Regions from separate parts of the Streptomyces sp. C11-1 genome, predicted to be linked through region 2. Evidence: riboswitches for the same ligand, from Rfam matches in the RefSeq annotation. Region 2 holds a riboswitch; the other holds the start of a gene.
What was found. Region 2 has a riboswitch for cobalamin ahead of RI138_RS16230 (ABC transporter substrate-binding protein). Riboswitches for the same ligand answer to the same signal wherever they lie in the genome.
Positions count from the first base shown of each region.

Region 1: linked by a shared signal. The riboswitch ahead of RI138_RS23130 (ribonucleoside-diphosphate reductase subunit alpha) and the one ahead of RI138_RS16230 (ABC transporter substrate-binding protein) in region 2 are both predicted to bind cobalamin.

Region 1 is NZ_CP134500.1:5,173,826-5,189,320, forward strand. Features, by position in the region: gene RI138_RS23070 (SOS response-associated peptidase) at 1-636, shown strand, start outside; gene RI138_RS23075 (alpha/beta hydrolase family protein) at 654-1,313, shown strand; gene RI138_RS23080 (sigma-70 family RNA polymerase sigma factor) at 1,587-2,243, shown strand; gene rsrA (mycothiol system anti-sigma-R factor) at 2,240-2,560, shown strand; gene RI138_RS23090 (HD-GYP domain-containing protein) at 2,661-4,082, shown strand; gene RI138_RS23095 (HD-GYP domain-containing protein) at 4,079-5,365, shown strand; gene RI138_RS23100 (tetratricopeptide repeat protein) at 5,458-6,453, shown strand; gene def (peptide deformylase) at 6,574-7,212, shown strand; gene RI138_RS23110 (D-Ala-D-Ala carboxypeptidase family metallohydrolase) at 7,378-8,115, shown strand; gene RI138_RS23115 (GlxA family transcriptional regulator) at 8,150-9,130, opposite strand; gene RI138_RS23120 (hypothetical protein) at 9,212-9,427, shown strand; gene RI138_RS23125 (ribonucleotide-diphosphate reductase subunit beta) at 9,442-10,458, opposite strand; gene RI138_RS23130 (ribonucleoside-diphosphate reductase subunit alpha) at 10,458-12,872, opposite strand; cobalamin riboswitch at 13,010-13,132, opposite strand; gene RI138_RS23135 (YbdD/YjiX family protein) at 13,324-13,527, opposite strand; gene RI138_RS23140 (carbon starvation CstA family protein) at 13,524-15,495, opposite strand, start outside.
Region 2 is NZ_CP134500.1:3,670,090-3,685,584, reverse strand. Features, by position in the region: gene RI138_RS16245 (DUF5324 family protein) at 1-369, shown strand, start outside; gene RI138_RS16240 (TerD family protein) at 466-1,050, opposite strand; gene RI138_RS16235 (FBP domain-containing protein) at 1,429-1,935, opposite strand; cobalamin riboswitch at 2,551-2,735, shown strand; gene RI138_RS16230 (ABC transporter substrate-binding protein) at 2,981-4,060, shown strand; gene RI138_RS16225 (FecCD family ABC transporter permease) at 4,041-5,126, shown strand; gene RI138_RS16220 (ABC transporter ATP-binding protein) at 5,119-5,916, shown strand; gene RI138_RS16215 (TIM barrel protein) at 5,948-7,786, shown strand; tRNA gene RI138_RS16210 (tRNA-Ala) at 7,851-7,923, opposite strand; gene RI138_RS16205 (helix-turn-helix domain-containing protein) at 8,103-8,651, shown strand; gene RI138_RS16200 (serine/threonine-protein kinase) at 8,766-10,247, shown strand; gene RI138_RS16195 (hypothetical protein) at 10,282-11,607, opposite strand; gene RI138_RS16190 (DLW-39 family protein) at 11,868-12,002, opposite strand; gene RI138_RS16185 (DUF6344 domain-containing protein) at 12,293-12,679, shown strand; gene RI138_RS16180 (hypothetical protein) at 12,847-13,539, shown strand; tRNA gene RI138_RS16175 (tRNA-Ile) at 13,595-13,671, opposite strand; gene RI138_RS16170 (DUF3566 domain-containing protein) at 13,743-14,321, opposite strand; gene gyrA (DNA gyrase subunit A) at 14,415-15,495, opposite strand, start outside.

The sequences.
Region 1 (15,495 bases), 1.5 Mb from region 2:
CTGCGCACCCTGAAATGGGGGCTCGTCCCGTCCTGGTCGAAGACCCCCGAGGGCGCCGCCCGGATGATCAACGCCCGCGCGGAGACCGTCCACGAGAAGCCCTCCTTCCGGAACGCCTTCGCTCAGCGCCGCTGCATCCTGCCCGCCGACGGCTACTACGAGTGGGTCACCGGCGCGGAGGAACGGCAGCTGGAGGAGAGGAAGGGCAAGAAGCGGGCGCGCAAGCAGCCGTATTTCGTGACCCCCGCCGACGGCTCGGTCTTCGCGATGGCCGGACTGTACGAGTTCTGGCGCGACCCGACCCTGCCCGGCGACCACGAGCTGGCCTGGTGGGTCACCTGCTCGGTGATCACCACCGAGGCGGAGACCGCACCGCTGGCGGTCGCCCCCGCCGAAGGACCCGGCGCCCTCGCCGACATCCACCCCCGGATGCCGCTGATGCTCACCCCGGACCGCTGGGACGCCTGGCTGGACCCCTCGCACACGGGCCTCGACGAGCTGCGCGCGCTGCTGGAGCCGCCGCCCGGCGGGCTGATGCGGGCCTACCCGGTCGCCACCGCCGTCAGCAACGTCCGCAACAACGGACCGGAGCTGCTGGAGGAGCTGGCCGCGCCGGAGGAGTCGACGCTGTTCTGAACGGGAGGGGAGGCAGGATGGGACGCGTGAGCCGTGAGAAGAGCGTGCAGAGCATCCCCACCGACGCCGGAGAGGCCCGGATCACCTGGCTCCCCGCCACGACCGGCGCGCGGCCCCGCCTCGTGCTGGCCGTGAGCCACGGGGCGGGCGGCGGCATCGAGGCCCGCGATCTGAAGGCCCTGGCCGCCGCCCTGCCCGGACAGGGCGTCACCGTCGCTCTGGTGGAGCAGCCCTGGCGGGTGGCGGGCAAGAAGGTGGCGCCCGCCCCGAAGACCCTCGACACCGGCTGGCGCGGACTGTGGCCCGCCCTGGCCGAGCCCGGGCTGCCCGTCGTCGCCGGGGGCCGCAGCGCCGGGGCCCGGGTCGCCTGCCGCACCGCCACCGAGCTGGGCGCGGCGGCCGTCCTCGCGCTCAGCTTCCCGCTGCACCCCCCGGGCAGGCCCGAGAAGTCCCGCGCCGACGAACTCCTCGGTGCCGGGGTGCCCACCCTCGTGGTGCAGGGCGGCAACGACCCGTTCGGGCGGCCGGAGGAGTTCCCGCCCGGTCCGTACGAGCTGGCCGAAGTGCCGTACGGGGACCACGGCTTCGCCGTACCGAAGAAGTCCGGGCTGAGCGAGGAACAGACGATGGGCATCCTCACCGAAGCGGTCAGCGGGTGGCTCATGTCACTCGGGTGACACGGGCCCCGGGAATGCTCCGCACGGGGGCGCTGTTGTTCGGGACGTCGGTACAACAACGTCGTACGTGGAGAGGGAGTCCGTCGCATGGGTTCGACCATCTGCCCGAGCCGCTCGAACACCGCTGACCTGGAGTGGAGCGTGCTGCCCGCGGCGAGGACCACCCCTGAGCGACCCCTGAGCGGCGGTAATCGACAGGCCGTCTCCAAGCAGGGTCGACTATTCTCCGATGCGAGCGGGTCCGGTTTCGGCTCCGCCACATCGTTGGAGGAGGTGGGTCCGGTCACTGGGACCGACACAGGGACCGACGACGGCCGCGCACCGGAGACGCCCGCCGAGCGCAACGCGCGCTTCGAGCGCGACGCCCTGGGCTTTCTCGACCAGATGTATTCGGCCGCGCTGCGCATGACGCGCAACCCCGCCGATGCGGAGGACCTGGTCCAGGAGACCTACGCCAAGGCGTACGGCTCCTTCCACCAGTTCCGCGAGGGCACCAACCTCAAGGCGTGGATGTACCGCATCCTCACCAACACCTTCATCAACTCGTACCGCAAGAAGCAGCGCGAGCCCCAGCGCAGCGCCGCCGAGGAGATCGAGGACTGGCAGCTGGCCCGCGCCGAGTCGCACATGTCGACCGGTCTGCGCTCGGCCGAGTCCCAGGCCCTCGACCATCTCCCGGACTCCGACGTGAAGTCGGCGCTCCAGGCGATCCCCGAGGAGTTCCGCATCGCCGTGTATCTCGCCGATGTCGAGGGCTTTGCCTACAAGGAGATCGCGGACATCATGGGGACTCCCATCGGTACGGTGATGTCCCGGCTGCACCGCGGCCGCCGCCAGCTGCGCGGCATGCTGGAGGACTACGCCCGTGAGCGCGGGCTCGTCGCAGCCGGTGCCGGTGACTCGGACGATCGGAAGGGCTCGGCCTCATGAGCTGCGGAGAGCCGCACGAGACGGATTGCTCGGAGGTGCTCGATCATCTCTACGAGTTTCTCGACCGGGAGATGCCCGCGGGCGACTGCACCAAGTTCGAGGTGCACTTCGAGGAGTGCTCCCCGTGCCTGGAGAAGTACGGCCTCGAACAGGCCGTGAAGAAGCTGGTGAAGCGCTGCTGCGGACAGGACGACGTCCCGGCCGACCTGCGCTCCAAGGTGATGGGCCGGATCGATCTGATCCGGGCCGGCGAGTCCGTGCCAGACCAGGATGTGTCCGTGCACAGCACGGACCGGTCGGCGACCGCCACCGAATAGTCACCCGAATGTGCTAATCGGATCCGTAGCGGCTCGGTGAGCCGGACAACTCGCTAGCGTGGCGCCTCCATCGAGCATGCTGGGGGGGGCGAGTGCGGGCGTGAGGGGCACACCGGCGGCGGCGCGCGTCTGCATCCTGGCCGCAGTCGTCTGCGCGGTCTGCTGCACGCTCCCCGTGTACGCGGCTGACGCCCCGGTCCCGTGGGGCACGACGGCCCTGCTCGCCGCACTGGGTCTCGGTTCCGAGCTGGCCGCCCGTCGCCGTCACGCGGGCGGCTCCCTCACCGTCGGCGCCGGATCGTCCGTTCCGTTGCTCCTGGCCGCGGCTTTTCTGCTGCCGCCCGCCGCCGCCGCGCTGGTGGCGGTCCCGGGAGCGCTGGCCGGGCGGGTGGAGCGGCCCCCGTACGCCGCCCGCCGGATCTGGCGGGCCGCCCAGCTCGCCCTCACCTGTGCCGCCGCCTCCTGGGTCCACACCGCCCTCGGCGGACCGGCGACCCTCGGCGGCCCCGGCCTGGCACCGGACTTCCCGCTCGCCCTGCTGCCCGTCTGCGCCGCGTCGGTCGCCTTCAGCCTGGTCCTGACCGCGCTCGACGGGGTCATCCTCGCGGCGGCGGAACGGCGGCCCGTGCACCGCACCTGGCGCGGTCTGCTTCCGCGCGCGCTCGGCCCCCACCTGGTGCACGCGCTCTCCGGGCTGCTGATGGCCGTCCTGTGGCGCAGTTCGTACGGGCCGGTCTCCGCGCTCTTCGTCCTGCTGCCGATGTCCGTCTCCTGCTGGGTCTTCGCCCAGTACCACCGCGAGCGGGCCGCCCACCGGGCCACCATCCGCGCGCTCGTCCACGCCGTCGACATCAAGGACACCTACACCCGGGGCCACAGCGAGCGGGTCGGCCGGGCCTCCGTGCTGATCGCCCGCGAACTCGGCATGGACGACAGCCGGGTGGAGGCACTCCGCTTCGCCGGGATCCTGCACGACATCGGCAAGCTCGGCGTACCCACCCGGGTGCTCCGCAAGGACGGCCCCCTCACCTCCGAGGAGCGCCGGATCATGGAGCTGCACCCGGAGTACGGGCACGAGATCGTCCGGGGCATCGCCTTCCTGGACGAGGCGCGCGACGCGATCCTGCACCACCACGAACGCCTCGACGGCAGCGGATACCCCTACGGCCTCAGAGGTTCGCGCATTCCCGAGTTCGCCCGGGTCGTCGCGGTCGCCGACGCCTTCGACGCGATGACCTCCAACCGCTCCTACCGGCGCGCCCGGCCCGTGCCCGCCGCGCTCGCCGAGCTGAAGCGGTGCGCGGGCAGCCAGTTCGACCCGCGCATGGTGCGGGCGCTGGGCCGCGCCCTGGACCGGCACGGCTGGAGCGCCGCCGACACCGCCGTCACGGCGGACGAACCGGGGGGTGCGGAGGACGGGACCCGCCGGGAGGCGGCCCAGGTGCCCGGCGCGCGGTCGGCGGGGCACGGCGCACCGGGCTCCGCCCCACGCCCGTCCCCGTCCCCCGGAGGCCGTCGGTGAGCGGCGGGTACGCGGGCGCCCCGCCCGCCCCCGTCGTCCTCGCGGTGCGCGGGACCGCCTTCGCCCTCGCCCTCGCCGCGTTCACGCACACCCTGGTGCAGGGGCTCGTCGGGCCGGGACACGCGTTGGCCTTCGGGCTGCTCGTGGTCCTCGGGGAGGCCGCCCGCCGGGGTGCGCACCCCGGAGAGCGGGAGCCCGCGCCGCTCGGGGCCGCCGGGGCGCTCGCGTACGCCCTGCTCGGGGACAGCGCCGGGCGGCCGACCGGGCACGGGGCGCTCCAGGTGGTCGCCGTGGTGGTCGCCGCGCAGGCGCTCGCCGCCGTGCCCAGGGCGGCGAGCGGCCACCGCGTGGACGCGGACCGGGCCGCCCGCCGGACGCTGACCGTGGGCTTCGCCGCCGTCTGCTTCCAGCCGCTGTACAACTCCGGGCAGGCGGTCCGCTGGTTCGGCGACGGGCTGGCCTTCGCCCTGTTCCTGCTCCTCCTGCTGGCGCTGACCGCGCTGTGCGACGCCCTGCTGGCGGCCCTCCTGGCCCGCTCGGCGGACCGGCCCGCGGGTCCCGGCGCCACGCCTCCGTACGCACCGCTCCTCGGTGACGAGCTGCGCGCGCTCGCCGGGATCGGGCCGGCGGTCGGGGCGACCGGCGTCGTGCTGGCGCTGGGCGTCGCGGTCGCCGGGCTCTGGGCGCTGCCTGTGCTGTGCGGGCCGCTGCTGCTCACGCAGGTCTCCTTCCGCCGGTACGCGGCCGCGCGCACGACCTCCCGCCAGACCGTCTCCTCGCTCGCCCGCGCCACCGAGATCGCCGGGTACACCCCGCCAGGCCACGCCCGCCGGGTCGCCGCGCTCGCCACCGCCGTAGGCCGGGAGCTGGGGCTGACCGGACCGCAGCTGACCGTCCTGGAGCACGCCGCCCTGATGCACGACATCGGCCAGCTCTCCCTTCTCGACCCGGTCGCGGGCGGGGCCACCGCCCGGCTGCCCGCCGCCGAGCAGCGCCGCATCGCCCTGCTCGGCGGGGCGGTCGTCCGGCGCACCGGTGTGGACCCGGCGGTGGCCGCGGTGGTCGAGCAGCAGGCCGATCCGTACCGGGAACAACTGCCCGCCGCCAGGATCGTCAGGACGGTAAACGCATACGACGACCTGTGCGGGGAAAGCGTGAGCGGGCCGCTCGGCGCACTGGAGCTCCTCAGGCTCGGCACCGGGCACGACCACCAGCCGCAGGTGGTGGAGGCGCTGGGACGAGTCCTGGCGCGGGGCGGTCTGACCCCGGCCGGGGCTGGGTAACCCATGGGTAATGAGCGGGCGTCGGGCCGGGCATGGTTGGATGCGAAAGCAGAGCGGATAACGAGGGTGTCCAGTCGGGACAGGCGGGAATCGTGAGGATCTTCGGGAAGGTACGGCATCGTCCGTCCGCCTCTTGGCGGCAGGCCACGGACCGCGCGTTCACGCTGATCGGCGACGGCCGGTACGAGGACGCGGGGGCGCTGCTGACGCGCGCGGCGGATCTGGAGCCCTGGCTCTCGGAGTCCTGGTTCAATCTGGCACTGCTGCACAAGTTCCGGCACGACTGGGAGCAGGCGCGCGCGGCGGGCCTGCGGGCGGTCGCGCTGCTGGACCGCGAGTCCGGCGCCCCGGACTGGTGGAACGTGGGCATCGCGGCCACCGCGCTCCAGGACTGGCCACTGGCGCGCCGGGCCTGGCAGGCGTACGGCCTCAAGGTCCCCGGCAGCGGCCAGCACAGCGCGGCGACCACCGAGCCGACCGGCATGGAGCTGGGCAGCGCGGCGGTGCGGCTCTCGCCGGAGGGCGAGGCCGAGGTGGTCTGGGGCCGCCGCCTCGACCCGGCCCGGATCGAGGTGCTGTCCATTCCGCTGCCGTCCTCAGGGCGGCGCTGGGGCGAGGTCGTCCTGCACGACGGGGTCCCCAACGGCGAGCGGGTCACCGCGGCCGGGCCCGCCTATCCGGTGTTCGACGAGATCGAGCTGTGGGCGCCCTCGCCGGTGCCGACCTGGGTGGTGCTGCTGGAGGCGGCCACCGAGGACGACCGCGACGCCTTGGAGAAGCTGGCCTCGGACGCCGGGTTCGCCGCCGAGGACTGGTCCTCCTCCGTACGGCTGCTGTGCCGGGACTGCTCGGAGAGCCGGATGGAGAGCGACGAGGGGGACGGGGAGCACCTGGACCCGCACGACCACAGCGAGCCCGGCCACCCGGGCCCGCTGGGCCACCGCACCGCGGGCGCCGGTGACCTGTGGGTCCCGGAGCGCGAGTGCGGTCTCGCGGCCCCCGCCGGGCTGGTGCGCGGACTGCTGGACGGCTGGGTCGCCGACAGCCCCGACAGCCGTGAGTGGCGGGATCTCGAAGAAGTCTGCTGACCGCTGCCCGTAGGCTGTACGCGCACCGATCGCGGTGCTGCTCCTCCCGTGGTTCCCGGTTTCCGGCGGGTTCGGCGGGGTTCACCGAGTTCAGGTTTTGCAGGAAGGCGTACGGCGGACATGTCGCAGCAGGAGACGGACGGGACGATCGGCGTGGACGACGAGGGGTTCATCGTCGACACCGAGGACTGTGAGGCGCGCGAGGCGGCGTACCGCGAGCGCGGCACCTCCCGTCCGATCACGGTCGTGGGCAACCCGGTGCTGCACAAGGAGTGCAAGGACGTCACGGAGTTCGGTGACGAGCTGGCGCAGCTGATCGACGACATGTTCGCCAGCCAGAAGACGGCCGAGGGCGTGGGCCTCGCGGCCAACCAGATCGGTGTGGACCTCAAGGTCTTCGTCTACGACTGCCCGGACGACGACGGGAAGCGGCACACCGGTGTCGTCTGCAACCCGGTCCTGGAGGAGCTCGCCCCCGAGCGGCGGGTGCTGGACGACTCCAACGAGGGCTGCCTCTCGGTCCCGACCGCGTACGCGTCCCTCGCCCGCCCCGACTATGCGGTGGTGCGTGGACAGGACGCGAAGGGCAACCCGATCCGGGTCAGAGGCACCGGCTACTTCGCGCGCTGCCTCCAGCACGAGACGGACCACCTCTACGGCTACCTGTACATCGACCGGCTCTCCAAGCGGGACCGCAAGGACGCGCTGCGGCAGATGGAAGAGGGCACGCCGCGCTACGAGACCGTCCCCAACGGCTGAGGCCGCGCCGCAGGGGCCCGACGCCGTTCCCGGGCGCCGGGCCCCTTGGCTTTCCGGATACCACCGGGCGGATAACTGCCGTTTGCTCAGGGGTAGTTGACGCGCGTCGACTCCTGGGCCAGGCTCACCTGGACACCGCCCGTGACGTTCAGAGGGAGACCCCCTGTGCTGAGACGTACCGCACGCGTTCTGCTCGGACTTGTCATGACCATCACATTCGCGTTGGGTGGGGCGGTGCTGACCGCCGGCCCCGCGCAGGCCGACGGCTGCTACACCTGGACCCGTACGCTCTCGTCCGGAGCCACCGGCAACGACGTCACCCAGCTCCAGATCCGGGTGGCGGGCTGGCCCGGCTACAACTCAGTGCTCGCCATCGACGGCGTCTACGGTCCGGCCACCACCGCCGCCGTCAAGCGGTTCCAGGCGGCCTACGGCCTGGCCGCCGACGGGATCGCGGGCCCGGCCACCCAGGCCAAGATCTACGCGCTCCAGGACAACGACTGCACCCCGATCCACTTCACCTACCCCGAGCTGAACAAGTGCAACAGCACCTGGGCCGGCGGGAAGGTCTCGGCGGGCACGGCCAGGGCCAACGCGCTGAGCAGCATGTGGAAGCTGGAGGCGCTGCGCCACGCGCTGGGCGACCAGCCCATCCGCGTCACCAGCGGCTTCCGTTCCGTCTCCTGCAACGCGGCCGTCGGCGGAGCCTCCAACAGCCGCCACCTGTACGGCGACGCGGTCGACCTCGGCGCCTCGCCGCACTCCCTGTGCACGCTGGCCAGGCAGGCCCGCTACCACGGCTTCAGGGGAATCCTCGGCCCGGGCTACGCCGGCCACGGTGACCACGTGCACGTCAACCAGGGGCCCAACCGCTTCTGGTCGGCGTCCCAGTGCGGCATCTGACCCACACTCCTCCCGGTGCCCGGCCCGGCGGCGCTCAGGCGACGTCGGGCACGGCCGCGGCCGACGGGCCCCGGAAGGCGCGGCGGTAGGCGTTCGGCGTGGTCCCCAGCGACCGTACGAACTGGTGTCGCAGGGTCGCCGCCGTGCCGAAGCCCGTCTGTCCCGCGATCGTGTCGATCGTCAGGTCGGAGGTCTCCAGCAGGTGCTGGGCCAGCAGCACCCGCTGCCGCAGCAGCCAGCGGTACGGGGTGGTCCCGGTCTCCTGCTGGAACCGCCGGGCGAAGGTGCGCGGCGACATGTGCGCCTGCGCCGCCAGCTGCTCCACGGTCAGCTCCTGGTCGAGATGGTGCTCCATCCACGCCAGGGTGGCGCCGACGGTGTCGCACGCGTTCCGGGGCAGCGGGCGGTTGATGTACTGCGCCTGGCCGCCGTCCCGGTGCGGGGGCACCACCATCCGCCGGGCGATGGTGTTGGCCGCCTCCTGCCCGTACGCCTGGCGGACCAGATGCAGGCAGGCGTCGATCCCGGCGGCGGTCCCGGCCGAGGTGACCACCGGGCCCTCGTCCACGTACAGCACGTCCGGCTCCACGATCGCCTTCGGGAAGCGCCGGGCCAGCTCCGCCGCGTGCCGCCAGTGAGTGGTGCAGCGGCGGCCGTCCAGCAGCCCGGCCGCGCCGAGGACGTACGCCCCCGAGCAGACGCTCAGCACCCGGGAGCCGCGCTCCACGGCCCGGCGCAGCGCGGCAAGCACCTCCTCGGGATACTCCCGCTCCATGAAGTGGCTGCCCGCCGGCACGGCGATGAGGTCGGCCTCCTCCAGCCGGTCCAGGCCGTGGGGCGTGCTGATGGTGAAGCCCGCGTGGGTGCGCAGGACGGGGCCCTCGGCGGAGACCACCGCGAAATCGTGCACCGGCAGGCCCTCGTCGCTGCGGTCGAGGCCGAACACCTCGCACAGCACGCCGAGTTCGAAGGGGTGGACCTCGTCCAGGAGCAGGGCGGCGACATTGGTCAGCATGGACTCAGTGTGGCAGTAATTGGATGTTCCATGGCAGTGCTGCCACTGATGATTTCTGCCCGGGTGGACCAGAGTAGAGGCATGAACACATTCCTGAACTACCTGGTCGTAGCGTCACTTTTCGCCCTTGTCGCGGCTCCGGCCGTCGTCGGCCTCGCCCGCGAGCGCCGGATCGACCGCGAACTGCGGGAGGCGGAACGGATGGCGCGGACGGCCGGGCCCCCGGAAACGGAAGGCGCCGCGCAACCGGTCACGGCTGCGCGGCGCCCCTACCTCAGAAGCTGGGCCAGGATCTGACGGATCCCGGGCGGCTAGAAGTCGTCGTCGAACCCGACCGAGCCCTCGACGGCCACCTGGTAGGCGGACGGGCGGCGCTCGAAGAAGTTCGTCAGCTCCTGGACGCCCTGGAGCTCCATGAAGGAGAACGGGTTCTCCGAGCCGTACACCGTCGGGAAGCCGAGGCGGGTGAGCCGCTGGTCGGCGACGCACTGGAGGTACTCGCGCATCGACTCGGTGTTCATGCCCGGCAGGCCCTCGCCGCACAGGTCGCGGCCGAACTGGAGCTCCGCGTCGACGGCCTCCTTCAGCATGTCGGTGACCTGCTGCTGGAGCTCGTCGTCGAAGAGGTCCGGCTCCTCCTTGCGGACGGTGTCCACGACCTCGAACGCGAAGTTCATGTGCATCGTCTCGTCACGGAACACCCAGTTGGTGCCGGTGGCGAGACCGTGCAGCAGACCCCGCGAGCGGAACCAGTACACGTACGCGAACGCGCCGTAGAAGAACAGCCCCTCGATGCAGGCCGCGAAGCAGATCAGGTTCAGCAGGAAGCGGCGGCGGTCCGCCTTCGTCTCCAGCCGGTCGATCTTCTCGACCGAGTCCATCCACTTGAAGCAGAACTGCGCCTTCTCACGGATCGAGGGGATCTCCTCGACCGCGTCGAACGCGGCGGCCCGGTCGTCCGGGTCGGGCAGATAGGTGTCCAGCAGCGTCAGATAGAACTGGACGTGCACGGCCTCCTCGAAGAGCTGCCGCGACAGGTACAGCCGCGCCTCGGGGGAGTTGATGTGCTTGTACAGCGTCAGCACGAGGTTGTTCGAGACGATCGAGTCACCGGTCGCGAAGAACGCCACCAGCCGGCCGATCATGTGCTGCTCGCCCGGCGACAGCTTGGCGAGGTCGGAGACGTCCGAGTGGAGGTCGACCTCCTCCACGGTCCAGGTGTTCTTGATCGCGTCCCGGTAGCGCTCGTAGAAGTCCGGGTAGCGCATGGGACGCAGGGTCAGCTCGAATCCCGGGTCGAGCAGGTTCTTGTTGTCGTCGGTGCTCATTACTGGCAGGCCTCGCAGGACTCAGGGTTTTCCAGGGAGCAGGCGATCGCGTCCGCGTCGGGAGCCGACGCCTGCTGTACGGGAATGGGGGCGGCGGCCGACGCCTGACCGGACGCGGCACGGGCGATCCGGGTCGCCGGGCGCGAACGCAGGTAGTACGTCGTCTTCAGCCCCTGCTTCCAGGCGTACGCGTACATCGAGGAGAGCTTGCCGATGGTCGGCGTCTCCAGGAACAGGTTGAGCGACTGGCTCTGGTCGAGGAACGGCGTACGGGCCGCCGCCATGTCGATCAGGCCGCGCTGCGGGATCTCCCACGCGGTGCGGTACAGGGCCCGCACGTCCTCGGGAATCCAGGCGAAGCCCTGCACCGAGCCGCTCGCCTCGCGCAGCGCCTCACGGGTGCGGGCGTCCCACACGCCGAGCTTCTTCAGCTCGTCCACCAGGTAGGCGTTGACCTGGAGGAACTCACCGCTGAGCGTCTCGCGCTTGAACAGGTTGGAGACCTGCGGCTCGATGCACTCGTACACACCGGCGATCGAGGCGATCGTGGCGGTCGGCGCGATGGCGAGCAGCAGCGAGTTGCGCATACCGGTCTTCGCGACCCGGGCGCGCAGGGCGTCCCAGCGCTCCGGCCAGTTCAGCTCGGTGTCGTAGTGGTCGGGGTGCAGCACACCGCGCGCGGCACGCGTCTCGGACCAGGCGGGCAGCGGGCCCGACCGCTCGGCCAGGTCGCAGGACGCCTCGTACGCCGCCAGCATGATCCGCTCGGAGATCTTCGTGGAGAGCGCGCGGGCCTCGGGCGAGTCGAAGGGCAGACGCAGCTGGAAGAAGACGTCCTGGAGGCCCATGGCGCCCAGACCGACCGGCCGCCAGCGGGAGTTGGAGCGCCCGGCCTGCTCGGTCGGGTAGAAGTTGATGTCGACGACCCGGTCCAGGAAGGTCACGGCGGTGCGCACGGTGGCATCCAGCCGGTCCCAGTCGATCGAGCCGTTCGCCACGAAGGCGCCGAGGTTGACCGAGCCCAGGTTGCAGACGGCCGTCTCGCCGTCGTTGGTGACCTCAAGGATCTCGGTGCACAGGTTCGAGGAGTGGACGACCCGGCCCGGCTCGGCGGTCTGGTTCGCGGTCCGGTTGGAGGCGTCCTTGAACGTCATCCAGCCCTGGCCGGTCTGCGCGAGGGTACGCATCATCCGGCCGTACAGCTCACGCGCGGGCATCGTCTTGCGGGCCAGCCCCCTGGCCTCGGCCGCGCGGTAGGCCGCGTCGAACTCGTCGCCCCACAGGTCGACCAGCTCGGGCACGTCGGCGGGGGAGAAGAGCGACCACTCGGTGTCGGCGTCGACGCGGCGCATGAACTCGTCCGGGATCCAGTGCGCCAGGTTCAGGTTGTGCGTACGCCGCTGGTCCTCGCCCGTGTTGTCGCGGAGTTCGAGGAACTCCTCGATGTCCGCGTGCCAGGTCTCCAGGTAGACCGCCGCAGCGCCCTTGCGCCGACCGCCCTGGTTCACCGCCGCCACCGAGGCGTCCAGCGTCTTGAGGAACGGCACGATGCCGTTGGAGTGCCCGTTGGTGCCCCGGATCAGCGAACCCCGGGCGCGGATGCGGGAGTAGGACAGACCGATGCCGCCCGCGTGCTTGGAGAGCCGCGCCACCTGGTGGTAGCGGTCGTAGATCGAGTCCAGCTCGTCCTTGGGGGAGTCCAGCAGATAGCAGGAGGACATCTGCGGGTGCCGGGTACCGGAGTTGAAGAGCGTGGGGGAGGAGGGGAGGTAGTCCAGCCTGCTCATCAGCCCGTAGAGCGCGGCGACCTCGTCCAGCGCCCGCACCGACTCGTCCTCGGCCAGGCCCGCGGCCACGCGCAGCATGAAGTGCTGCGGGGTCTCGATGACCTGGCGGGTGTGCGGGTGGCGCAGCAGGTAGCGGCTGTGCAGCGTACGGAGACCGAAGTAGCCGAAACGGTCGTCCGCGCCCTCGGACAGCGTCCGCTCGACCAGCTCGTCCAGCGCCTTCGCGTGCAGCTCGACGAAGGCGGTCGTGCGGTCCGCGATCAGGCCCTCGCGGTGGCCGACGGCGACCGAGGCGGAGAAGGACGTGGCGCCCTGGCTCGCGGCCTCGTCGGCGATCGTGCGGGTCAGCAGCCGGGCGGCGAGCTTGGAGTACGCGGGGTCCTCGGAGATCAGCCCCGCGGCGGCCTCGGTGGCCAGCGAGCGCAGCTCGGCCTCGTCGGAGCGGGCGTTGCGCCCGCGCAACGCGGCAGCGGCGACCCGTCCGGGGTCGGTGTCGGGCAGATCGACGGTGAGGTCGGTCAGGGTCCGCAGCAGGGCGGTCCCGGGTCCGTCGTTCGAGGCGTCTCCGGACGTGGTGGACACTGCGGATTCGGTGGCTGAAACCGGATCGGCGGGCGCGATGGTCACTGGGCTTTCCCTCGCTCGGCTGGGGGCCGGCAGCAGGCGGGGAAGCCGGGCAGCGCGAAGCCCGGGTCAGGGCAGCACTGCTGACGGCGTCCACCGGCCTATCCGCGAGGCCCGGACGTCTGGCATCCGGTTCGGTCGATCCGGACGCACTGTCGACAGGTCTTCGGACTTCAGGTGTGCAAAAGCACACTGATCACACCGTTGCGGGACAGTTCCGGATTCGCACCGGATTCCCCTGCGACGACAGCGAGGTCGAGCATACATGTGGGGGCCGCCTGATGAGGTAGCCCCCACATGTTGTGTCGGCCGACATAACTTTTCCGAGGCGGTGTGGATTCTTCGCCCGACTTTTCTCCGGTTCGGCCCGGAGCGGACGGGCCTGTACGAGGGCGCGAAAAGGGGCCGCCGCGCCCCTGGGCGGGGTGCGGCGGCCCCGCGGGACCGGTGGCGCTCAGCAGCAGCGGAAGCCCTCGCGGGGGTCCGCCTCGCGGGCGTCGGTGCGGCTGTGCTCGAAGACGCGGCGGGTCATGACCGGTGTGTCCGGATCGTGCGCCCGCGCGTGCGCCACGTAACGGTCGTAGGCCGACTCGCCGGTCAGCTCGCGCACGTACCAGCGGATGCGGCCGGCGATCCGGCGGACGTCCCGCACACTCATGTCCGGGCCTTCGGCAGGTCCGTACCGCCGTCCTCCACGCGGATGCCGCCCTCGGGGCCGACGCCCGCCGCGACCAGCTCGGCCTTCTCCTCCTTGGTCGCGAGGATCGACGCCGGGGCGACCAGCCTGGACTGGACGAACGGCGCCTCGTGGAGCTTGACGCTCTCCGGGTCGCGGATGGCGTTGAAGCAGACCCGTCCGGCGTCCACGAGGACCACGATGATGAGGACCGCGAAGAGCGCGCACAGCACCCCGTCGACCGTGGAGTTGGTGACGACGGTCCGCATCTCCTCCATGTTCTTCGCGGGGGCCAGCACCTCACCGGCGTCGATGCCCGCCTGGTACTTGTCGCGCTGGGCGAAGAACCCGATCTTCACGTCCTCGGAGAAGATCTTCTGCCAGCTCGCGGTGAGCGTGACCGCCACGTCCCAGGCCAGGGGCACCGCGGTCACCCAGGCCCACTTCAGTCGGCCGGACTTCACCAGCAGCGTGGTGCAGACGGCCAGCGCGACCGCGGCCAGCAGCTGATTGGCGATGCCGAACAGCGGGAAGAGCTGGTTGATGCCGCCCAGCGGGTCGTGCACACCGACCCAGAGGAAGTAGCCCCATCCGCCTACGACGACGGCGCTGGCGAACCACACGCCCGGCTTCCAGCTGACCTCGCGGAACGGCTTGTAGACGTTGCCCAGCATGTCCTGGAGCATGAAGCGCCCCACGCGGGTGCCCGCGTCGACGGTGGTGAGGATGAACAACGCTTCGAACATGATGGCGAAGTGGTACCAGAACGCCTTCATGGCGGTACCGCCGATCACCGCGGAGAAGATCTCCGCCATGCCGAGCGCGAACGTCGGTGCGCCACCGGTCCGGGACAGCAGACTCTGTTCCTCGACGTCCTTGGCCGCCTGGGCCAGCGCCTCGGGGGAGATGGAGAAGCCGAAGCCGGCCACGGCCTCGGAGGCGGCCTGGACGCTGTCACCGATCACACCGGCCGGTGCGTTGATGGCGAAGTACAGACCGGGGTCGATGATGCAGGCGGCGATCATCGCCATGATCGCCACGAACGACTCGGTCAGCATCGCGCCGTAGCCGATCATCCGGATCTGGGTCTCCTTCTGGACCATCTTCGGGGTGGTGCCCGAGGAGACCAGGGAGTGGAAGCCGGAGAGCGCGCCGCAGGCGATGGTGATGAAGACGAACGGGAACATCGAGCCCGCGAAGACGGGCCCCGAGCCGCTGCTCGCGAACTCGGTGACCGCGGGCATCTTCAGGGTGGGCAGCGCTATCACCACACCGAGGGCCAGCAGGGCGATCGTGCCGACCTTCATGAAGGTGGAGAGGTAGTCGCGCGGCGCCAGCAGCAGCCACACGGGCAGCACGGAGGCGAGGAACCCGTACACGATCATCCAGACGACCAGCGTGCCCGGTTCCAGCGTGAAGAAGTCCGCCCAGGACGACTCGGCCACCCAGCCGCCCGCGACGATCGCGAGCAGCAGCAGCGCGACGCCGATGAGCGAGACCTCGCTGACCTTGCCGGGGCGCAGGATCCGCAGATAGACGCCCATGAAGAGCGCGATCGGGATCGTCATGCCGATGGAGAAGACGCCCCAGGGCGAGTGGGCGAGCGCGTTCACGATGACCAGCGCGAGAACCGCGAGCAGGATGATCATGATGATGAACACCGCGACCAGGGCGGCGATCCCGCCGACCGGGCCGATCTCGTCGCGCGCCATCTGGCCGAGCGAACGGCCGTTGCGGCGGGTGGAGAAGAAGAGCGTCACCATGTCCTGGACGGCACCGGCGAAGATGACGCCGACGACGAGCCAGATCGTGCCGGGCAAGTAGCCCATCTGCGCCGCGAGTACGGGACCGACCAGCGGCCCGGCGCCCGCGATGGCGGCGAAGTGGTGGCCGAAGAGGACCCGGCGGTCGGTGGGATGGAAGTCGACACCGTTGTCGAGCCGTTCGGCG
Region 2 (15,495 bases):
GCCGAGCAGGCCTCCGCCCGCAGCGCGGCGGCCCTGGCGGCGCTGCGGACGCAGGTGACGGCCAAGGAGATCCAGAAGCTGGCCAGGAAGCACCAGCGGCGGGCCAAGGCGGGCCGGGCCGCGAAGGGCTTCCTGGTGCTGGGGGTCCTCGCGGGCGGCGCCTACGCCGCCTGGCGCTGGTGGGACAAGCAGGCCAACCCGGACTGGCTGGTCGAGCCGCCCGCCCCCACCGAGGTCGGCGACGAGCGTTCGCCGCTCAGCTCGGTCGACGGCAGCGACCGGTCGGACCTCGACCCGGAGGTCCGCGCCAAGCAGGCCGAGGCCGAGGCGGGCAACGGGGACAACCCCGGCCCGGACGACCGGCCCTGACGGCGAAGGCCCGGGGAGAGCACGAACGCGGCTGCGGAACCACCCCGGTGGTTCCGCAGCCGCGTTCGTGCGTCGTCCTGGTTGCTCGCGCCCTCTCTACTTGCTCACGGCGAAGCGCATCAGGGCCTGCTCGTCCCCCTGCTTGATCTTCCCGGTCTCGTTGATCACCTGGAGCTTCCAGCCCGCGCCGTCCCGGATCGCCTTGGCCACCGCGCAGCCGTTGTCCTGGGTGAGCAGGCTCGGCCAGATGTCGGCGACCTGCTGCGTGCTGCCGCCCGTCGCGTCGTACACCTTGAAGCTGATGTTGCGCGCGTTCTTGAAGGCGCTGCGCTTCTTGTACGCGGCGGCGACGAACACGATGGCCGTGATGTTCGACGGCACCCGTGCGAACTCGACGGTCACCGTCTCGTCGTCGCCGTCCCCGTGCCCGGTCTGGTTGTCACCGCTGTGCACGAGCGAGCCGTTGCCCAGCGGGTCCAGGGAGTCCAGACCGGCCAGCCGTACGGGGTCCTCGCCCTGCATCGCGATGGCGATCAGGTCGAGGTCCGTCCCGGCCTTCTGCCGGATCTTCCCCATCAGCCCGCCGCTGCTCCCGACGGTCGGGTCCCAGGACACCCCGATGGACAGGTGGGTCACCCCGCCCAGATCCGCCGGGCCGTCTTCCTTCTTCAGCGTGATCATGCCTGAGTCCTTTGGTGGCTCGACTGTTTACGGATGAAGTGTGCCTGGTGCTCCGCCCTGCGGGGATTCGGGGATGGTGAAGATGTCCGTCCGGTGCGCAGCGGGCAGCCCGCCTGGAAGCGGCTCTCGGCACCGGGACGCTCCATGATCTCAGCGACGTTGCGGCGGCGGGCGCGCACGGACATGCCCATGCGCTTGGCGATCGTCCGGTCGGATGAACTGGTCGGCGAGGGTGCGGACCTCCGCGCGCATGTGCGAGACCCGTTCGACGTACTCGCGGGTGCCCGACGGGTGGACGCAGGACTTCGGCGCGGCCCGCCCCGCCCCCGGAAACAACACGAGGCAGGGGCGTCCGACGTATTCGGTCCGGCCTGTCTCTCAGGCGATCCCCGCCACCTTGTCCGCGAATTTGTTGAGGTTGTCCATCGCTCGCGCGATGCGCTCGTCCAGGGTGAGCGATTCCTCGTACTGACTGAAACGCAGTTTGGGCTGCCGCTTCCCGCGCATGTACAAGGAACAGGCCAGGTCCGCGCACATATAGATGCCCACGGTATTGCCCTGCCGTCCGGATGGGCCGGCCAGCGGCGCGACAAAGAGGTTGACACCGGACGACGAATGCGGGGTCAGGCATATCTGACACATGCTGGACTTCATCACGCCCTTCCGGGCGGCGCTGGAAACACGCAGGGTGATGGCGCGCGGCCCGCCGTGTCCCGGCATGACGATGTGCGACCGCAGCAGCGCGCCAGGGTCGACCCAGCCGAGGAAGTCCAGGTCTTCCCAGGTAAGTTCGCCGAAACCGAGCGGCAGGCGCAGCCGGGACGCCTCCCCCTTGGTGCAGTTCACAAAGGAATTCCGGATGACTTTCTCACTCAATGGGTCCATGGTCAGTAAATATATCGGAGGCACCCAGGGGGGAACGCGTGATTTTCGGTGGAGACCGCCGAACCTGAAGGAATAGCGATCCAGTTTGCACCACTATTGCCCGATATGCCGGGTGCTCGCGTTGCCGTCATGCAGGTAGGTGAGCCACCGACTCCGCTCGTTTCATCCGCTGCGAAGTACGGAATCGAGCCGTACCGCTCCGGACAGGCAAAGTCCGCAGCACCGATGGACTCTCTCTTTTGCAGTCGGAGCAGACGAGCCTGCGCGCATCATCTCAGGAAAACAAATAGAGGCACGACTCTCGGGTATGTTCGTCTGTGTTCTCGGCCTCTCCGAGTCCGCGCGCAACGACGACTTCTTCGCCTGCGGCGGAGATTCCACCCTTGCCGCCCGCAGGAGCGGCTCAGGCCAAACGCCTGGCCCACCACCTGAGGCGGCTCGGGGTCGGCGCGGACGATGTGGTCGGCATGGAGCCGGAGGGCGGGATCGACAGTCTCCTTCCTGGTCCTGGCCTTGGACAGAGCCATGGTCCCGCAACGGACCCTCAGGTCCCGGGCCCGGCATGACTGTCCGCCCCTGCGCCAGTGCGCCGACCTGGCCCTCTTTCGCCGTGCGGACGGGTTGGCTACTGTGGGTCATCTACGCTCGCGACGGGAACCAGGAAGCCGGTGGGAATCCGGCACGGTCCCGCCACTGTGACCGGGGAGCGGACCCCACGCACGACCACGGCCGGAAGGCTGGAAGGTCGGGGTGAGCGACGATCCGGGAGTCAGGACACTGACCTGTCGCGGACACCATCCACGGGGCGTGGACCCCAGGAGGCGTGCAAGCGGCCTGCCGCAACGGTATGTGCGGCAGGTTCGTTCGGGTGCTCGGCATGCGGCGGGTGCGGCCCGGTGGGCCGAAGCCGACGTGCGCCGCCGTCCCGGGTGCCGGTCCCCTGGCGGCCTGTACCCCGGACGCGAGAGGAACCCGGATGCCTGCCGTGTTTTCCCGGAGGACACCCCCTGGCCCCCGGCCGAGCCTGGACGTTTCGCGTCGCCGGTTGCTGGGAGGCGCGCTCGCCGCGGCCGCCCTGCCCCTCCTGGGGACCGCCTGCGGACGTACCGGGCAGGAGAAGTCCGGCAAGGGGCTGACCGTCACCGATCTGACCGGTAAGAATCTCGAACTGCCGGGACCGGCACGCCGGGTGGTGACGATCCCGCTGCCCGCCGCGTCCATGGTGGTCGCGGTGAACGGGGGGCCGGATGTGCTGGCCGGTATGAACGCCGCGTCACTCACCGCGATCAAGGGCAGCTTCCTGGGCGAGGCGCATCCGGAGCTGCTCAAGGTGCCCACCGATGTGGCCGGTGCCGAGTTCGCACCCAATGTGGAGAGCGTCCTCGCACGGCGACCTGATGTGGTGATCCAGTGGGGAGACCGGGGCCCGGGCATCGTCGACCCGCTGCGCAAAGCGGGTCTGAAGGTCGCTCAGCTCACCTATGGCACCCAGGCGGACCTGGAGGGCGCCATCGCCATGTACGGCCGGCTGCTCGGCAAGCAGGACCGGGCCGACCGTATCGCCGACGGCATGCGCCGGCGGCTGAAGAAGCTGCGCACGGAGATTCCCGGCCGAGCGGGCCCCCCGCCGTCCGTGCTCTATCTGCGCGGAGCCGCCGACGGTCTGCAGGTCGGAGGGGGCGACTCGTACAACCACTTCGTCACCGAGCTCGTCGGTGGCCGCAATCCCGCCGCCGAGATCAAGGCCGAACAGGCCACCATCGATGTCGAACAGCTGCTGAGGTGGGACCCCGACATCATCCTGCTCGGCAACTTCGGCCCGGCCACACCACAGGACATGTACGACGACCCCGCGCTGGCAAGCCTGCGGGCTGTGCGGGGGCGTCGTATCTACAAGGTGCCGCTGGGCGGATACCGGTGGGATCCGCCCAGCCAGGAGTCACCGCTGATGTGGCAGTGGCTCGCCGGTCTGGTCCACGGCACCGGGGGCGCGGGACTGCGGGCCGAGGTCGTCCGTGAGTACGCCTTCCTCTACGGCGCCGAGCCCACCGACAGCCAGCTGGACACCATCCTCAAGCTGTCGGCCAACTCCGGCTCCCGGGACTATGACGACTTCGGCCGCTGAGCGGACAGAGGGGCGCGGCACCGGCCCCGCTGCCGTGCCGGCCATCGGGCGCCGACGGCAGCGTTCAGCGCTGATCGGGCTGCCGGTCGCCGTGCTGCTCATCGGCGTCATCGCCCTCGGCGTCGGCCGCTACACGGTCGGCTTCGACGACGTCGTACGGATCCTGCTCGGGCGGATACTCCCGGTCGAACGGACCTGGTCGGACACCGAGGAGGCCGCCGTGCTCCACGTGCGGCTGCCGCGGGTACTGCTGGCCATGCTGGTCGGCGCGGGGCTCGCGGTCTGCGGTGCGGCGCTCCAGGCAGTCTTCGGCAACCCGATCGTCAGCCCGCAGATCCTCGGTGTCTCCTCCGGAGCGTCCTTCGGCGGGGCGCTCGCGATCGTGCTCGGCCTGGGGTCGGCCGCGCTGGTTCTCGGCTCGTTCGGCTTCGGGCTGCTCGCGCTGGTGGCGGTGTTCGCCACCAGCCGGGTTCGCGGACCCGCGCCACCGCTGACGATCGTGCTCGCCGGCATCGTCGTCGGAGCGTTCTTCTCGGCGCTGGTCTCCCTGCTCACGTATCTCGCCGACCCCTACGGCGAGCTCCAGTCCATCGTGTTCTGGCTGCTGGGCAGTCTGGCCACGGCCACCTACGGCAAGGTCGCCGTGGCCGCGGTGCCGGTCCTGCTCGGTGGGGCGCTGATCTACGCACTGCGCTGGCGGATCAACGTTCTCTCCCTCGGGGACGAGGACGCCAAGATCCTCGGACTGCGCCCGGGGCAGCTGCGCTGGATGCTGCTCACCGCGGTGGCCGCGGTCGTCGCCGGAGCGGTCGCGGTGAGCGGCGTCATCGGCTGGGTGGGGCTGGTGGTGCCGCATCTGGCCCGGCTGTGGGTCGGCCCCGACCACCGGGTACTCATCCCGGTGAGCCTCGGCCTGGGTGCGGCGTACCTCACCGTCATCGACACCGTGACCCGCAACCTGGGCGTGGCCGAGATCCCGCTGGGCGTCCTCACCGCGCTGATCGGGGCGCCGGTCTTCCTCCTCCTGCTGCACCGCAGCCGCCGACGGATGTGGTCCGATGCTTGAGTTCGACGGCCTCGGCTTCTCCCACGACCCCGGAAAGGAACCCGGAAACGAATCCGGAAACGAATCCGGACGGTGGCTCTTCCGCGACGTCTCCCACCGGCTCGCCCCCGGCGAGATCCTCACCGTCCTCGGACCGAACGGCCGCGGCAAGACCACCCTCCTGCGCTGTGTCGCCGGCCTCACCACACCCACCGAAGGACGGATACGGGCCGACGGCGCGGTCGGCTTCGTCCCGCAGAGCCACCACACCACCTTCGCCTACACCGTCCTGGACATGGTGCTGATGGGCCGCGCACGCCACCTGCGTCCGCTGGCCACCCCTGGCCGCCGGGACCACGAACTCGCCCATGGAGCCCTGGAGCGAGTCGGGCTCACCCATCTGGCCGACCGCGACTACCCGACGCTGAGCGGGGGAGAGCGCCAACTGGTGCTGATCGCACGGGCGATCGTCGGCCAGGGCCCGGTACTCGTCCTCGACGAGCCCGCGGCCGCGCTGGATCTGCGCAACCAGGGCAGAGTGCTGCATCTGCTGCGCGGCCTCGCCGACGAGGGCCGCACCATCGTGCTGACCACCCATCACCCCGACCACGCGGTGGAGATCGCCGACACCGCGATGCTCATGTTCGGCGGCACCGATGTACGGGTCGGCCCGGCCGCGGGACTGCTCACCGACAGCACCGTCGGGGCCCTGTACGGCGTCCGCGCACACACCCTCGTCCTCGACGAGGAATTCGGTGGCGCGCCCCGCCGAGTGATCGTCACCCGTTACGACCAGGAGCTGCCCTCATGACCACCGCCCACCGGCCGGAGAGGTGCCGTCCATGACATCCCTGCCCGCCATCGCCTGCACGGTGCGCCCCTGGGCGCAGTTCCCGCTTCAGCGTGCGCTGCACGGCATCCGTACGGCCGGTTTCAACGCGGTCGCCCTCCCGGTGCACGGGGTCACCGAGGTGATCACCCCCGACACCCCGGCCGCAGGGGCCGAGGAGATCGGCGCGCTCATCCGCGACCACGGGCTGCGGCTGCTGGTTCTCAGCCACGCCGCCGACCTGGACCGTGGCGACGACCGGGCGCTGGGCGCGCTGCGCCGTCAGATCGACCACTGCGCCAGGCTGGAGGTGCCGACCCTGGTCGACATGGGGTGTCCCGAACTCACCCACGGCGCCCGCTATCTACGGCTCATGGCAGCCGCCGCCCCGTACGCCGCCGCCCATGGGGTGACCATCGCCGTCAAGCCGCACGGCGGGCTGACCCGTACCGCGGCCGACACCTTGTCCGTCGTCGAACGCGTCGGCCACGACGCCTTCCGGGCCTGCTGGGACGCGGGCAACCTGGTGCACTACGGCGGCGAGCCGCCCGCTCGGGGACTGGCCGAACTCGCCCCGTACATCGCCGCGGTCGGCGTCCGTGACCACCCGGTCCGCGGCCGTTACCGAGCCACCACCACCGGGGGCATGCCGCCCGCGATCACCCCCGGCGACGGCATCGTGGACTTCACCGAGCTCTACCGGACCCTGCGCGCACACGGCTTCACCGGCCCGAGCGCCGTGGAGAGCGTCACCAGGCTCGGCACCCTCGAAGAGCTCGACTCCGAGGCGGACCGGGCCCGCCGAAACCTGCTCGACGCGATGGCCGGCCGCGTACCGGACCGCCCGGAACCGGCGCGTACGATCCCGGCCCGGCAGTCCTGCTCCCTCGTCGCCCGCACCGCCGCGGAGGACCCGATCGGCACCGCCCGCCCCTTCGACCGGTTCCTCATGCTCGAACTCCCCCTGCCCTGGCCACCGGGGATGGGCACCCCGGTGTGGGAGACCGACCGGGTCCCCGCCCCCCTGCGTGCCGCACTGCGCACCGCCACCCGCCGCACCGGGGAACGCGGCCTGACCATGAAGACGTTCGCCGCCGCACCCGACCCGGAGTACTCCACCCCCGGCCTGATCCGGATCATCCGCTTCGACCGCGCCCCGGGCCCGGCCGCTCCCCTGGCCCGTACGGAACACCACATCCCCACCGACCGGGCCCCGGCCCTGATCGACGGTCTCTTCACCGACGACCCTGCCGCCCTCACTCCCTTCGCCCAGTACCGCGACCCGACCCCGCACCGTGACCTGGTCGTCTGCACCCACGCCTCGGTCGACGCCTGCTGCGGCACGCTCGGCTACCCGTTCTTCCAGCAGCTCCGCCGGACCCACGGCAGCACGGGGACGGTACGGGTGTGGCGCATCAGCAGCTTCGGCGGCCACCGCTTCGCCCCCACCCTGGTCGATTTCCCGGAAGGCCGCGTCTGGGGCAACCTCACCCAGGCCCGCATGGACCAACTGGTCAACCGCACCGGCGACCCCGCCGATCTGATGGACCTCTACCGAGGCTGGGCCTGTCTTCCCCACCCCGGCGAGCAGGTCCTCGAACGCGAGCTCTTCCGTACGTACGGATGGGACTGGCCCGCCCACCACCTGAGCCTCCACCCGACCGCCGACGCCCACTACCGCCTCACGGCCCACGACCCCCGCTCCGGCACCACCCGCCACCACACCGCCGAACTCCACCCCCTGGGCCCGCGGCCGGTCCTGATCGGCTGCGACCGCACCGCCGGAGAAATCCAGCGTTACACCGCTTCCCTCAACCCCCGGACACCGCCGAGCCACTCCCGCCCGTGCTGACATGTCAGCACACAAAAATCCCCCCTGACCCACGTTTCCGCAGGTCAAGGGGGATTTCTAAAAGTGGAGCCTAGGAGATTCGAACTCCTGACATCTGCCTTGCAAAGGCAGCGCTCTACCAACTGAGCTAAGGCCCCGGGCCACAACGAACGAGGGCAACGCCCAGCACATCCGCGCCAGGGCTACCGTCGCAGACCAGAGTACCGGGTACCCCCCGCATTCCTCCAAAAGGATAGGGACTCCCGATGAACGACCACTCTCCGTAAGATGCTCGACGAGGTTCGCAGCAGCGAAGCCGCAGCGAAGGGGAGACGCCATGGACACAGCGCAGCAAGAGGCAACGGCAAGAGCCAGAGACCTTCAACGCAGTTGGTACGGAGAGCCTTTGGGGGCGCTCTTCCGTCGGCTGATCGATGATCTCGGCCTGAATCAGGCCCGGCTGGCCGCGGTTCTCGGGCTGTCCGCTCCGATGCTCTCCCAGCTGATGAGCGGCCAGCGGGCCAAGATCGGAAACCCCGCCGTGGTCCAGCGCGTCCAGGCCCTTCAGGAGCTGGCGAGCCAGGTGGCCGACGGCAGCGTCAGTGCGGGCGAGGCGACCGACCGGATGGAGGAGATCAAGAAGTCGCAGGGCGGATCGGTCCTCACCGGCACCGGCCAGACCAGCTCCACCGGCGGCGCTCCCACCGTCCGCCGCGTGGTGCGCGAGATCCAGTCCCTGCTGAGGTCCGTCGCGGCGGCCGGCGACATCATCGATGCCGCGGACGCCCTCGCCCCGACCCACCCGGAGCTGGCAGAGTTCCTCAGGGTGTACGGCGCGGGGCGCACCGCGGACGCGGTCGCACACTACGAAGGGCACCAGAGCTAGCAGCTCCGGAGCACGACGTAGCGACGACGTAGCGACGAACGACGACGGAGCCAGGGCCCGCGCACAGCGCAGCGCCCTGGTACCGCAACAGGGACGGGGAGCGGGCGCAGCGCAATGGGTGAGGTCTTCGCTGGTCGGTACGAGCTGATCGATCCGATCGGACGTGGTGGGGTCGGCGCCGTCTGGCGGGCCTGGGACCACCGCCGCCGCAGGTACGTGGCGGCCAAGGTGCTCCAGCAGAGCGACGCGCACACGCTGCTGCGCTTCGTCCGCGAACAGGCGCTGCGCATCGAGCACCCCCATGTGCTCGCCCCGGCCAGCTGGGCCGCCGACGACGACAAGGTCCTGTTCACCATGGACCTGGTGAGCGGCGGTTCGCTCGCCCACGTCATCGGCGACTACGGCCCGCTGCCGCCCCGCTTCGTCTGCCTCCTCCTGGACCAGCTGCTGTCCGGGCTGTCCACGGTGCACGCGGAGGGCGTCATCCACCGCGACATCAAGCCCGCCAACATCCTGATGGAGGCGACCGGAACGGGCCGCCCGCATCTGCGGCTCTCCGACTTCGGCATCTCGATGCGCAAGGGCGAGCCCCGGCTGACCGAGACCAATTACGTGGTCGGGACGCCGGGTTACTTCGCCCCTGAGCAGATGATGGGCGCCGAGCCCGATTTCCCGGCGGATCTCTTCGCGGTCGGCCTGGTCGCGCTCTACCTCCTCCAGGGACAGAAGCCGGACTCGCAGGCACTGGTCGAGCGCTTCACCGCCCATGGCACCCCGGGCGCCCCCGAGGGCATCCCCGAACCGCTGTGGCAGGTGCTCGCCGGTCTGCTCCAGCCCGACCCGCACGCCCGCTTCCGGACCGCGACGGGCGCCCGCAAGGCGCTGACCGCGGCGGTCGAGATGCTGCCCGAAGCGGGCCCGGACGACGAGCCGGTGGAGGTGTTCGACCAGATCGGCCCGTTGCCGACGGGATTCGGCCCCGACGGCCCGGCGACCGCGCCCACGGCAGGGCGGCCCGCCGGTTCACCCGCTGGACCGCCCGCCGGAGAACCACCCGCCGGACCACCCGCCGCAGAACCGCCCGCAGGGCAGCCCACGGCAGAACCGCCCGCCGCGGCGGGCGGTTCTGCACAGCAGACCGGTTCACAGCCCGCCGCACAGCCCTCCCCCCAGCCGCCGCACACCGCCCCGCCCGTGTCGATGTCGGAGACGGGCAGCTTCCACCTGGCCCCGCCGCCCCGGCAACAGGACCAGCCCCAGGCCGCGTTCCAGCAGCAGCAGCCGTCCGAGCCGGTCCCGGCGCCCGCGCCGCCCCCGTACGCCGTCGGCGCGCAGGACCCCTCGCAGGCGGCGACCGCCGGCGTCCCGCACGGCCCCGGGGCCACCCGCGCCTACACCGCCCAGCTGCCGCCCCAGCAGCCTCAGCCGGGCGCTCAGCCGGGCCCACACGTCCCGAGCCCCCCGGTGCAGCACGCCGCACCCCACGCTCCCGTACGGGCAACGCGTCCGGGACCGCCCCCGAAGGTCGCGGTCCCGGTGCTGGTGGTGGCGCTGATCTGCTTCGCGGTCGGCATCTGGGCCCTGACCCAGGTCTGAGGCCCTACCCGGCCGCCATCGGCCCGAGCTGCGGCTACCAGCCCTGCTGCGGCGGCGGTTGGTGCCCGGCCGCCACGGGAGCCCCGGCCGCACGGCGACGGGCCAGCAGCGTCCAGACGCCGAGACCGAGCACCAGCACGGCGCCCGTACCGATGCCGGCCGCCGCGACCACCTGCATCGTGCCGCTCTCCGCTGCCTGCTGCTGGTTCTGGCCCTTCCGGGCGGTGTCCTTGTCCCGCTCGGTGACGCCGAAGACCCCGGCATCCCCCTCGTACGGGGACTCCTCGGCCTTGTTCTTCACCTGGACCGCCAGCTCCAGCCGAATCGGCTCGCTGCCGTAGCTCTCCTTCAGCTTCGGGCTCAGGCTCACCGACAGGTAGTACCAGCCCGCGAAGCGCATGGTGTTGACCTGCGTCGAGGAGGCGAACCGGTTGCGGTAGGACACCGGTGGCAGCGGCCTCAGCGACGTGGAGGCGGGCCTTCCGGAATAGGAGAGGGAGGTGTCGGCGACATGGCCCTGGGCCGGGTTGTCGAGCGACAGGGTGAGCGCGTTGCCCACGAAGTCCGTCTTGCCGTTCGGGCTGTTGGCGAGCCGGGCGGTGGTGTGGATCTGCTGGCCCCAGTCCACCGGCACCCGGTAGAAGCGGGTCTCCCCCGGGGCGACGGAGTCCTTCCACTGGCCGGTCTCCAGGCCGGTGGCCTCGGAGTAGCCCGCCCCGCCGGACCGTTCCTGCGGCTGCCCGGCGAGTGGTTCGGGCGTCGCCGAGGGGAAGCCCGACGGGGCTGCGGTGGGCATGGAGGCACCGCTCTTGAGGCGCGGCTCCTGAAGGAAGCGCAGCTCCAGGTCCCAGGCCGCCGGGCTGGACGTCTCCTTGCTCTCGCGCTCGACGAGGACGTCGTACTGCCCGCCCTCCTGGCAGGTGGTGCCGCCCTCCTTGGGCGTCCGGTAGGCGTACGCGGTGATGGGGCGCGCGTACCCGCCCGAGCCGAAGTTCGCCCGCTCCGAGCTGCACCGGGAGTCGTCGAGGTCCCGGAGGCTGATGGTGATGCCGTCGCCGTAGGCGACCGCGCCGCTGTCGCCCGGCACCGCGACCGCCGAGACATAGGCGGTGGAGACGTCGTCCAGCGTGACCCGGTAGTAGAGCTTCTGGCCGGGCTCGATCGTGCTGCGGTACGGGACGCCCTCGTCCAGCGTGGACGCCTCGACGTTGGTCTCCGCGCCCTGCACGTTCTTCGCGGCGGGGTCGAACGCGTACTTCCCGGGACCGGCAGCGTGCGCCTGGCCCGGGAGCACCGCCACCGCGCACATCGCCGCGAGTGCCGCGGCCACCACCCGCCCCCTGTTGCGCTGCCTGTTCACGCGCTTCCCCTCATCGTCCTCACCCACCGGCGCCCCTCGGCCGCGCGGCCGCGATGCCGGTCCATCCTGCCGCGCCCGCACCGCCGCTGTCTCCGGCCGCAGCCGGATTGTCCCTCACGCACCCCACCCCCTTTGCCCAAGCAACCCAATAATTCGCTTCGGCGAACCCAAGGGCGCGGGCCTCAGCGGCACGACCGGCCCCGGACAGCACGAAGCCCCGGCCGCTTCAGCGACCGGGGCCCGTAACAGACTGTGCCGTCTCACACACCCGAACCTGCGGGCACGGAGTCGGTCGCCTCCGTCCACAGATCCTGCTCGGCGCGATCCGCCTGGATCTGGCGGTACACGAGGAGCCCGCCGATGGCGGCCAGTGCGACCAGGAGAAGCTTCTTCACCGCGCGACCTCGTCTTTCCTTGGAATAGGGGCCTTCTGCCGCCGACTATACACACCGGCCGATACCGATCGGTGACCTCCCCGGAACCCAAAAGCAGCCCGTTCCAGGCATCCCGGACGACCTCCCGGACCCCTTTCAGACCGCGCACGAGGACCTGTCCAACCCGGTTGCACCATACGAGTGGTGTTAATCCGAAGATCGGCGCAGTGCGGGCGTCGCTCCCCGAAAACTCGGCCCGGATCCACATGATCGGAGAAGTCAGCAACCGGACCGTCCGAAAGCGAGGGGCCATGAGCACCTTCCAGCCCAAGAACATCTGGACCGCCTTCGTCACCGCCTTCTTCGCCCTCCTGGCGTCGCTGGGCCTCGCCACCGCCGCGGCAAGCACCGCGAACGCCACGAACGCCACGAACGCCGCCGCGCAGCCGAGCGCCACGACCCACGAGCACACGGGTGCCACCGCGGCAACTCCACTCGCTCCCTCGGTGCGATGGACCCTTCCGCGTGACCGGGCCCTGCCGCCCACGATGAAGCAGCGCATCCGGGCCGAGGCCCACGGCTCCTCCCCGGCCACCCGCCACCTGTCGCCCGACGCCGCGGACACCGCCCGTACGACCGGCCCGGCCGACTCCCACCGCACAGCCCCGGAAGGCGACTCCCCGGTGCCACCCCCCTGATCCCGGCCGCCACCGCGCTCCGGGGCCCCTGGTCCGGTTTCACACCGGCCGGGGGCCTTCTCGCGTACCCGGGGCCCCTTTCGTACGCGTCCGGTCCGCCGACGAGCGGTCCCCGGCGGACCGGACGACCATGGAGAGGTCCGGCGCACCGCCGAAAGGACCGTTCGATGAGCTCTCGTGGCAGTACCTTCGCGGCCCTCGGCGCCGCCCTCGCGCTCCTCGCGCTCCCGGCCTGCGGGGCAGCCTCCATCGGTACGGGGTCGAGCCCCGGCAGCGCCGTACCGGCGGCGGCGACCAGCAGCCCGGACGCCGGCGCCCCGCCGGGCGCGGAGATCCTCGGTACGTCCAGCATCGGCGAGCCGTTCAAGCTGACCATCGACTCCACCAACGAGGCACGGCCCGACGAGTTCGAGATCACCGTCGAGGACGTCACCTGCGGCGAACCGCTGGACCCGAAGGTCCTGGCACACGACTCCCCGAGCGCACCGACAGCACCCCCGACGCCCGAGGACGGGAAGCAGTTCTGCGTGGTCAGCATGGAGGTGCTCAACGTGGGTAAGGGCGAGGCCAGATGGACCGCCGACGACACAGTCACCCTCAACGTGGACGACACCGCGTACAGCCAGACCCGGAGCGACGCCCAGCTCACGAGTGCCTACGAAGAATACTGGTACGACCAGGGGGAGCCCCGGCCGTCGTTCGGTCTCAACCCGGCGAGCAAGGGCCCGGTGAACGCCGTCTTCCAGATCCCCGCCGCCGACGAACCCACCACTCTCTGGTTCGCGGCCGCCAGATGGCTGAAGCTCTTCGACCCGGAACCCGGCTACCTGATCCAGCTCCAGCCCCCCGACCAGCGCTGAGCCCGCCCACATACGCCGAAGGCCAGTGAGTCACGTGACTCACTGGCCTTCGTACTGGTGGGGCTAACAGGATTTGAACCTGTGGCCTCATCCTTATCAGGGATGCGCTCTAACCAACTGAGCTATAGCCCCGCCGCGCTGTTGCGCTGACTTCTGAAGATTAGCGCACGTCGGGGCCAGTCCCAAAATCGATACCCGGCGCGCTACTCGTCCTCGGCCAGCGTGAGCTCGACGCCGCCCACGAAGCCCGCCGACAGGTTGTAGATGAAGGCGCCCAGCGTCGCCAGCGCGGTGGCCAGCACCACATCGATCACGGCGATGACCGAGGTGAAGATGAGCACCCGCGGCAGCGACAGGAACGACTGGAGGTCGAAGCCGTTGCTCTCGTTCGAGCCGGTGGCCTCGCTGATCGTGCCGCCCACGGTGGAGAAGACGCCCATCGCGTCCATGACCATCCACAGGATCGCCGCCGCCACCACCGTGCAGATGCCCAGCGCGATCGACAGCAGGAAGCTGACCTTCATCACCGACCACGGGTCGGCCTTGGCCACCCGCAGACGGGCTTTGCGGGTACGCGGAGTGGTCCGCGCGCCCGTGCGCGGCTTGCGCGTCGCCTGCGCGCCGCCCAGCGTGCCGCCGCCCTGGGTGCCACCGTCGGGCGACTGGTACGCCTGCGGCGGGTGGTACGGCCCCGACGGCCCCGGCGCGGGCTCACGCTCGCCGGGCAGCGGCCCGGTCGCGTAACCCTCGTACTGGGGCTGAGGCCCTCGTGTGTCCGTCACAGTGCCCCCTTGGGAGTCCGTGGCAGGGCCACGGGCACCGTTCGCTCCAGCTCCGGAAGCGGCCGAACCGGCGCCCGTGGCTCCACTCACGCTCTACTCCTCGTGCTCCCCGGTCGAAGGCTCCGTGCCCTCGACAGTGCCCTCTGCCACGCTCGCGGCGTGGACCTCGGCCGTCTCGCCCTCGGCGTCATCGGCCCCATCGACCTCTTCCGCCTCACGACCGGCCTCGGCGTTGCGCGCGATACCGACGACGGCGTCGCGCTTGCCCAGATTGATCAGTTGGACGCCCATGGTGTCACGGCCCGTCTCCCTGACTTCATTGACTCGCGTACGAATCACACCACCGCCGAGCGTGATGGCGAGGATCTCGTCGGTCTCCTCGACCACCAGCGCACCGACGAGCGAGCCCCGGTCCTCCACGATCTTGGCAGCCTTGATGCCGAGGCCGCCGCGGCCCTGGACGCGGTACTCGTCGACGGGGGTCCGCTTCGCGTACCCGCCGTCGGTGGCGGTGAACACGAACGTACCGGGCCGGACGACATTCATCGAGAGAAGCTCGTCGCCCTCGCGGAAACTCATCCCCTTGACGCCCGAGGTCGCACGGCCCATCGGGCGCAGCGCGTCGTCCGTCGCGGTGAACCGGATCGACTGGGCCTTCCTGCTGATGAGCAGCAGGTCGTCCTCGGCCGACACCAGCTCGGCGCCGATCAGCTCGTCGTCGCTGCCGTCCGGGGTCTCGCGCAGGTTGATCGCGATGACACCGCCGGAGCGGGGCGAGTCGTAGTCCTTGAGCGCGGTCTTCTTCACCAGGCCGCCCTTCGTGGCCAGGATCAGGTACGGCGCGGCCTCGTAGTCGCGGATCGCCAGGATCTGGGCGATCTTCTCGTCCGGCTGGAAGGCCAGCAGGTTGGCGACGTGCTGGCCGCGCGCGTCCCGGCCGGCGTCCGGGAGCTCGTAGGCCTTGGCCCGGTAGACCCGGCCCTTGTTGGTGAAGAAGAGCAGCCAGTGGTGCGTCGTGGAGACGAAGAAGTGGTCGACGATGTCGTCTTCCTTGAGCTTCGTCCCGCGCACGCCCTTGCCGCCGCGCTTCTGCGAGCGGTAGTCGTCCGTCTTCGTGCGCTTCACATAGCCGCTGCGGGAGATCGTGACGACGATGTCCTCCTCGGCGATCAGG